Regions from separate parts of the Desulfosarcina ovata subsp. ovata genome, predicted to be linked through region 2. Evidence: riboswitches for the same ligand, from Rfam matches in the RefSeq annotation. Region 2 holds a riboswitch; the other holds the start of a gene.

Region 1 (4,412 bases), 3.2 Mb from region 2:
TCCACGCCGTTCAAAGAGCGAATCTCGGCGACATCGATCGTTTTGCCTAAATAGTGGGATGCGGATTTTATGGCAGACTCGGGCGAAATAGTATCCAATATCGAACCGTCGTCAGCATAAACGACGTTCCGACGGCTTTCTTTCGTACGAAAAAAATAGGCCGGCCTGTCAATAAGCATATTGAGCCGGGCCTCTATCGGAGGTTCGGACAAACCGGTTTTCGCCCATGCTTCCCGAAAATCGATGGCAATCGTGTCAGCAATCAAAGGTGCAGTCCGGGGCAGTCGATCCCGTGAGGTTCGGTGAAACCTCGGATGATCGACATACATCATCACAATTCCGGACAGAAACCATAGGATCATCAGCGGACCGGTTGTAAGTCCCAGGATTTTATGTGCTTTGCGAAGCATACACATCCCTTTGGCAATAAAACGTCAAACTGGCGTGCAGTCCTTTCGGCCTGCACGCCGGGTCTGCCAACTCAAAGGTTGTAACGTCGAGTCAATTATTACTGAATCGATCTAAAAATCATATGTGTAGCTGAGCATCAGCGCCAGCGGAGTGCCCTGGTATTCATAAATAAAGGGTTCACCATCCGAACCGGTGGTTCTCCCGTACCCATATGTGGTATAATCTTTGTCGAAAAGGTTATCCACGCGAAGGGTCAGCGTATGGGCCAGATCGTTTCCGAAACGGACAAAGCCCGAGATGTCCGTGACCCAGTACTTCCCGTAATTGACGGCCCCGAATTCCGGGTAGTCGGTGCCGTAAACGTCGCCAATATAGCGAACGGAAAGATCCCCGCCGAACCGGCGGGAGGGATGCCAGTAGCGCAGCAATCCTTTGTAGAAGGATTCGGGGATATGGGTCAATTGAACATCGTCATCTTTGTTGGTCGCATCCGTGTAAACCGCGCTTAGAACGAAACTGAAACCTTTATAGGGTTGCGATGAAAGGCTGATTGCCCAACTCTCCAAATCCGTTTCACCATCGGTATTCTCGAAAACCAGGTCGTCACCCACGGCAATCATGTCTGTGATTTCTGAATAGTAGTAATCAACTGCAGCCGTAAAAAGGCCGAAGGTAGCCCCGAGCCCCGCTTCGACATTTAAGCTTTCTTCGGGATCCAAGTCCGGATTGCCGATGGCATAATCTTCGTCGGCATAAAGCTCATAGGCGTTGGCCAGCCGGAAATTCGTACCCACTACAGCTCTCGCGAAAAACGGCCCGAAAATCGGTGATCGCGCACTTGCATTCCATACAAAGCTGTCGCTTCCTCCCGTCTGATTATAACGGCCGCCAAGGGACATTTTCAGGTCGGGAATAAAATTGAAGTGCGGGCGAAGGGCAAAAAAACCGGCGTATACTTCCTCGTGATCACCCTTGATGACAACAACCTCGTCTTTTCCCCAGTAATTCTGGTAATCAAAGCCCAGCAACAGCTCGTTTTCTTCGAGAAAGAACCAGCTTCCCATCAGATTGACACCCCAATCTTCATATCCCCACAAGGCTTCGTTGTAAACAAACGTGCCGTCGAGTTCTTGCCGGGTGTATTCGGTCCACCACTCGTGATAATAGGCTTTAACGTAGTAGGATAAATCTTCTGCAATATCGTGATCCCATTTTAGAATACCCACATATTCGGTCCGATCGTTTACCGCCTTGTCTTCGTCGACTCTCATGAAATCGGCTTCCGCTTCGTTTCGCAGGATTGAACCCCGCAAGACCGCCCCGTTTCCCCAATCGACGTTTCTCTCGTACTTGGCCAACAGGCTATTTCTTATGTAACCGCGATCTTTTCGGGCAGCCCCTTCGATATGATCGTAATCTTCGTCACAAAAAGTCTGATACCCCTCCCATGCATCGTAGGATCCGTAAATCAGAAACCCGTTTTCGTTGATGGTTTCCGAGAGGTACCCATGGGCTTCGGCGGCATCATAACTCCCATATCCGGCCCCCAGGCTTCCATGTCGTTCTTTGGTGACCGGTTTGGTGATGATGTTGATCACGCCTGATGTGCCGTCTGTGCCGTAATACAGCCCCTCACCGGTCTTTAACACCTCAATCCTGTCGATCATCTTCACGGAAAGGGTGTCCAGATAGCCCCTCCCGTAAAGCCGGTTGTTGATCCGGACGCCGTCGATCAGGAAAATCACCCGCTTGGTGTCCCCTCCGTTCATACTCATACGCATATAGTCACCGCGACCGCTTTTTGAAGATACATAGAGACCCGGCACCAGGCTTTCCAATATCTGGTTGACATCAGCATATCCTCCGGCGGTTATCTCTTCACCGGTGACGATTTCCACCTTGTGACCGAACTCCTCCAGTTCGCCCGACAGGCGTTCCTCTATTTTCCTCCCCTCGACAACCATTTCTTCGAGCTCTTGCGTCTCCGAAAAAGATAGGGCCAAACAGGCAGGCATCATAACAAGAACAAGAGTGCCGTACAAAAAAAGTCGTAACATGAATTTCATCGATCGCGTGTTTCCAACCATAGTAACTCCTCCTTCATTCTTTTATTGGTTCAACTCGTTGCTGTCTTCCAAGAGGAGCGACTCGCAAGAGGAGCGACTCGCCGGCTGGATTTATAGCTATCACTATCGAACTTGATACGCTTTATCCCGTAATATCCCCGGATATGACCGCTTCACATCCAGAAACCCCGCTGAGGGCCAGAATGCCGAAAGCCGGAATACTGCGTGTATTAGCGGTCATGATAAAAAAAAACCCGGACCGCAAAAATCGATCCGGGATCTCCCTTTTACATCCACAGATAGTACTTAGGTTCGACGTCGTCCTCGTGGTCGACCCTCTTCGGGTTCAGGCAGGTATTCTGACTCCCGGATCTTCCTACCGGCTGCGCCTTCCCGACCTGTCGGTCAGTGGCAATGTGCAGCTTTCGTCCCCGGTTACAGCGGCGGGTCCGTCCCCGACTTTCACGGGGTTCCCTCTTGGCAATCCCCCTTGCATAGTTCTCAACAGCAAGTGGACTCGCACCTGATCCTCTTCTCTTTTCTAAAATCATACCGCCGTACCAGGAATTTGTTTGCATGTCAACGTTAGAGGGTATTTGGCAGCGCTGGCAGATCTGTGAGATGGGGTTACATTAAGAATTCTATTGACAATCCTTTAAATTCTCGAATAGGAATCATTGTTCTCTCAATTAAAGGTGTCCGCCAGGACTTAATGGGGAATCCCGTGTAAATCGGGAGTGGACCCGCCGCTGTGACATCCATGTTTCCACCGCATGCCGGAAACGACGCTGCTGGCCAATACGCCACTGTTCCGTTTTTCATGGACGGGAAGGCCGCCAGGAGCCGGATGAAACCAGAAGACCCGCCTTTGATGAATCGGTAAAACCCAACGTGGAGGATGGTGTTTTACCCCAATAGAGTCGATCGGTCCGGGATAAAAAACGGTATCCCCGTGCCCTAACAGGTGCGGGGATTTTTTTTGGAGCAAACAAGGAGTATGTATCATGCACATATCAGAAGGTGTTATTTCAGCACCGGTTCTCATCGGCAGCGGCGTCCTCACAGTGGCAGGCACCGCCATCGGATTAAAAAAAATGGACTATGAGCACGTTGCCCAGGCGGGGATCCTGTCGGCAACCTTTTTCTTGGCCTCCCTGATCCACGTTCCCATCGGCCCGTCCAGCGTCCACCTGTTGCTCAACGGTATTGTGGGGCTGATGCTTGGATGGGGGGCCTTTGCGGCCATCCTCGTGGGGCTGGCCCTGCAAGCCATGCTTTTTCAGTTCGGGGGGATTACCGTTCTTGGGGTAAACACCCTGAATGTGGCCGGTCCGGCCGTGTTGTGCTACTACCTGTTCGGTCGGCTGGTGCAGAAGGACACCGGACTCGCCGTTGTCGGGGCCTTTGCCTGCGGGGCACTTTCGGTGCTTCTGACGTCACTCATGGTCGCACTTTCCCTGCTTTTTACGGAGGAGAGCTTTTTTGAAGTCGCCGCCCTGGTGGTGACGGCCCACCTTCCCGTAATGATCATCGAGGGCATTATCACTGCATTCTGTATTGGATTTCTCAAAAAGGTCAAACCCGATTCACTGCCTGGTTTTTCAACAAGCCCCGGGGAAAGCACTGTCCAATAAGGAGAACGTTATGAAACGAAACAAAAAAAAAGTGCTACACCAGGCAAACAGATGTCTCATCCGGACAGTTTTGCCAACCATTATTTTCATTCTGGCCGCAACGGGTCCCGCACTGGCCCACAAGTTTCTCGCCAGCGGATGGGTGGAGGGGGATACGGTTGTTCTTGAGGCGGCTTTTGGCAACGGAGACATTCCCCACAATGCCGAAGTCCTTGTTTTGGACGACGCGGGCACCCTGCTTCTTTCCACTACCACCGATGATGAGGGAATCTGTTCATTTACAATTCCCCAAAAAAGCGCC
Region 2 (4,412 bases):
TCAACTTTTAGCCATTGGTTCCATCAGATCAGCCCTTTCAAGGTAGCACTAAAAGACCATTCATAACTGGATGAACTTATTAAATAAATGCTGAACAAACCCATCTCCAAAATATACAGTAAAAAAGAAAAACTGTATTATTTGGGGAGGTGACATCATGTTGAGTCCTGTTTTTACGGCGTTCATCAAGAATTCTCCGATTTCTGTCATGGCTCGTGGTTTGATGAAGAAGGTACTGAATCCTAAGCAATTTGACGAATGGTTCGAGAACACCGCTAAAGAACAATACACAAGGGACCTTTTGTTTTCGACGCTTTTTTACCTGATGAGCCAGGTCGTTCAGGGAAGCCAGCGATCAATTCACGCAGCCTTCCAGGCTTCAAAAGAGGATATTGCCGTTTCAGTTACCTCAATCTACAATAAGTTGAACGGCATGGAACCAAGTACATCGGCAGCTTTGGTCCGATATGCCGCTGAGCAGGTGGAACCTATTGTTGGGTGTTGGGCTTGATTCTAACTTCGCCCAGAGGACCTACAAATTTTGATGGTCCGTAGTCAACATTTTGATTTTTTTATAAATACATATTTCTATTTTATTTAATGGCTAACAATGGGCGAAATTAAAATCAGGCCCGACCCAGGAAATACTTAATAAGTGTTAAGTGATTAAGCTAAACGAAAATAAAGAAGGAATAATATGAAAAAAGGACTACTCATCGTCAATACAGGCGATGGCAAGGGAAAAACCACGGCAGCCTTGGGACTATCCATGCGGGCCGCCGGGCATGGACTCAAGGTCTGTTTTATCCAGTTCATCAAGGGGAGTTGGAAATACGGCGAGTTGGAGGCCGTGAAGAAATTCGCGGATACCATCGATTTCCATGTCATGGGCAAGGGGTTCACCTGGAAGTCGGACGATCTGGAAAAAGACCGGGCTGCGGCCCGTGATGCCTGGAAATTCGCCCAGGCGGCCATGACCGGCGGCCAGTATCAAATGGTGGTGCTTGACGAGTTTACCTATCTGCTGATGTATGGCATGATTGATTTGCCGTCGGTTCTGGAAACATTGACGAACCGGCCTGAGGGGTTGCACGTGGTCGTGACCGGCCGGGCGGCACCGCCGGAACTCATCGAGATCGCCGACCTGGTGACCGAGATGCAGCCGGTCAAGCATCCGTTGCAAGCTGGCATAAAAGCGCAAAAAGGCATTGAATTCTAAGGAGGCGAAGGGAGGAATGAACGATGCATTTATATTGGCGCGTACAAAACGATTTGGACTGTTTGGGAGAGGTTATCCATTTTCATGATCCCGGTTTGATCCGCTGCCTGCGAAGATGGACTCGTAAAAACATGGCCGGTTTGGTCATGGCGGTTGGCCTTTATGCCTTTGATTTCCGGCAACCTAATCAAAATTGACATTGTCATAAAATTTTATTATGTAAAAATAACTTCAATTAAGTAAGCTATTTTCAGGTGCCAAACCGGCATAATACGGGAATCCGGTGAAATTCCGGAACGGGCCCGCCGCTGTAATCGGTGACGAACGCTGCAAGGATACCACTGGAGAGAATCCGGGAAGGAGCGGCAAGTAGGATGAACCGAGAGTCAGAATACCTGCCTGGAAATAACGCATCCTTCCTCGTGGACAGAGGGAAGGGTGCAGATCCTTCCGGATAAAAAAGGGAAATCCCGGATCGCCATGTATTTTTAAGGGGTCCGGTTTTTTAATGCCTGCCTCTGACAATCATCGTTTGGAGTGTCCACACACAAACTCAAAGTTCTCTGCTGCCTGTGATTCACAGGAGACAGGAGGCTTGCAATCTTTTTTTGAGGAGAAAGATGAAAACCGGAACAAACGTCAAGTTATTTTTAAGTGTGGTGATGGCAAGCTGTATACTCTGGTCAAATGTATGGGCGGGTTCTGGGGCGCCTGAGGAGGAAACCACGGTTCTTGAAACCCTCATCGTAACCGGTTCCGGGCAGAAAACAAAACTGCTTGATACCAATGCGTCGATCCATGTGATCAACAGAAAGGATATCGAGAATTCAGGGTTGGGCAACACCGCCGAATTGATTTCATCCATTCCCGGGGTCGTTAACCAGAAATCAAGCTCCCAGACCTATTTCAGTATCCGCGGAACCAGATCAGGAATGTCAGGAGGGCCCCAGATCTATGTGGACGGGCGTCCCATCAATGTGGGGGTATACGGCTACAGCAAGATAGACAGTATTCCTCTGGATAGCATTGAAAAGATAGAGGTGATCAAATCTCCGTCCACGGCAAAATACGGGCCCAATGCAGGCAGGGGGGTGATCCTGATCACCACCAGAAAAGGAACCCAATCTGGAAAATCGCTTAGCGGCCATGTTTCGGCTGAATACGGATCATGGAATACCAGAAAGGGAGATGCCGCTATTTCGGTAAAACAGGAGCAATTTGATTATGACCTGTCAGCCTTTGCCGAAAAATCTGACGGTTACCGAAACGATGACCGGGACATCAAAAATATTGATGGCCGGGTGGGATGGCAGTTTGACGGCGGCCGGATTGACTGGATCACCGGGTATAACGAGTCGTTCAACAAATACCCCATCGGGCTTGCCGAATGGCAGGTGGAAAGGGACCCCACCGTGGTCTCCGCCAATACCAAGGAGGACGGCAGCGGCTATGAAATGCTGCCCAATGAATCTGATGAGGATCTTTTCAACACCATTTTGACGCTTGACTATGACAAGAACGATCTGCTGATCAACTCCTCTGTTGGTTTCAGCCGGGATCATCAGGATCTTAGCTACAACAAATATCTGAACGATTCAACAAAACTTGACGACAACTACGAAGACGATCGGGTTGAAAACCTTTATGATTTCAAGGCCAGCGTGGGAAAGGTGTTCAGCGGGCAAAGCGTGTCAAATACGTTGACCTTTGGTCTGGATTACCGGTACAGCGATTTTGAGCAGGACCGAGTTTATCCCTATGATACAGAAGGAAACAATGATGATTCAGAGGCGGCTGCGGATATAGACGCTGAGAAAAAGATGTTCGGAGCCAACTTTAACCATGAATTGAGCTGGAATATTTTCAAGCTTCAGTCAGGCCTGCGTTACAATTACGTTTCCTACGACCTGACCAACCGGGTGCCCCAATCCATCAGTGTGGACTATGACAGCGATATTGACTGGAGTATCTCCCCCTCGGTGAACATTCTTGACAATGCCAACCTTTTTATCACTTGGAACCATTCCAAATACTATCTGCCCATGGGATATTACAGTTCTAATATGTCTTACGACAATGCGTATACCCGGCCAGAGGACTTGGACCCGGAAACCTACGATACCATTGAGGCCGGCTGGAAGCACCAGATGTCCAAGGCTTTCAACTACAGCCTGATCCTGTACTACACCGTTGTAGACGATAAAATCGTATCTTACTATGAAGGCACCTCTTTTCAGGGCCGTCGCAATGCCGGCACCAGTATCCACAAAGGTGTTGAAGTTGAGATCGATGGGCGTCCAAGACAATGGATTGGTTACAGGCTCAGTTTTACCACAATCGATGCCGAATGGGACGAAGGCACGGCCAAGGCCTATGCAACGCCGGATGCCTCCAGCACATCGGTGAGCGATCTTTCCGGTAAAACCGTGAATTATGTGCCTGAGTACGAATATACCGCCGGCCTGGATTTTTATCCTTTTAAAGATACCAAGTATGGATCTTTGACCATCGCCTTGGATCTTCGAGGCTTTGGCAAGCAGTATGAAGACTATAACAACAATCTTGAAATGTCTGCCGCTGATTTTCTGGATGCCAAGATCACCTGGGATTATAAAGGATTTCAATGCTATCTGAGTGGTACCAATCTCTTTGACAAGGAATGGAATCGGATGGTGAATGCGACTGGCAAGGCCCATTCACGTCTTACCACGGGTTCGGGTTTCTATCCCCAGGACGGCCGATATGTCGGTATCGGCGTAGCCTATAAGTTCTAACGCGGGAAACCCGCAATCATGTGCCTTTTCTCAATTTCCTGTTTTTTCGACAGAAATTGAGGAATAAGGTGCTATTGTCTTTATGCTTGACGGATGAAAACAAGTGCAATATGAGAAGTAAATTTCAGGTGCTCTGCGAAGCTTAATAGGGAACCCCGTGAAAATCGGGGACAGGCCCACTGCTGTAACCCCTTGCCGGCAGGAAATACGCCGGAACCCGAACGCTTTCATGCGCCACTGTTCCAATGGGATGGGAAGGCCGCGGTCGGGGAGGGGAAGTCAGAAGACCTGCCTGAGATATTAAGGCGTATACTTCCGGGGTGGAAGTACGCACGCCAGGATCTTGAGGATAAAAAAGGGACATCCCCGGATCGAATCGTTGATCGGTCCGGGGATTTTTGTTTTCCTCGGACGAACCG

The links. A riboswitch is a leader RNA that binds a small molecule or an ion and turns the genes downstream of it on or off. The one in region 2 is predicted to bind cobalamin.
Region 1: linked by a shared signal. The riboswitch ahead of GN112_RS14140 (TonB-dependent receptor plug domain-containing protein) and the one ahead of GN112_RS28105 (TonB-dependent receptor) in region 2 are both predicted to bind cobalamin.

What each region holds. Positions count from the first base shown of each region.
Region 1 is NZ_AP021879.1:3,194,138-3,198,549, forward strand. It holds gene GN112_RS14135 (PepSY domain-containing protein) at 1-410, opposite strand, end outside; gene GN112_RS14140 (TonB-dependent receptor plug domain-containing protein) at 522-2,375, opposite strand; cobalamin riboswitch at 2,810-3,019, opposite strand; cobalamin riboswitch at 3,154-3,361, shown strand; gene cbiM (cobalt transporter CbiM) at 3,482-4,111, shown strand; gene GN112_RS14150 (NikL family nickel/cobalt ECF transporter subunit) at 4,122-4,412, shown strand, end outside.
Region 2 is NZ_AP021879.1:6,412,540-6,416,951, forward strand. It holds gene GN112_RS28090 (TonB-dependent receptor) at 1-11, shown strand, start outside; gene GN112_RS28095 (hypothetical protein) at 158-511, shown strand; gene cobO (cob(I)yrinic acid a,c-diamide adenosyltransferase) at 698-1,219, shown strand; cobalamin riboswitch at 1,455-1,636, shown strand; gene GN112_RS28105 (TonB-dependent receptor) at 1,840-3,993, shown strand; cobalamin riboswitch at 4,103-4,303, shown strand.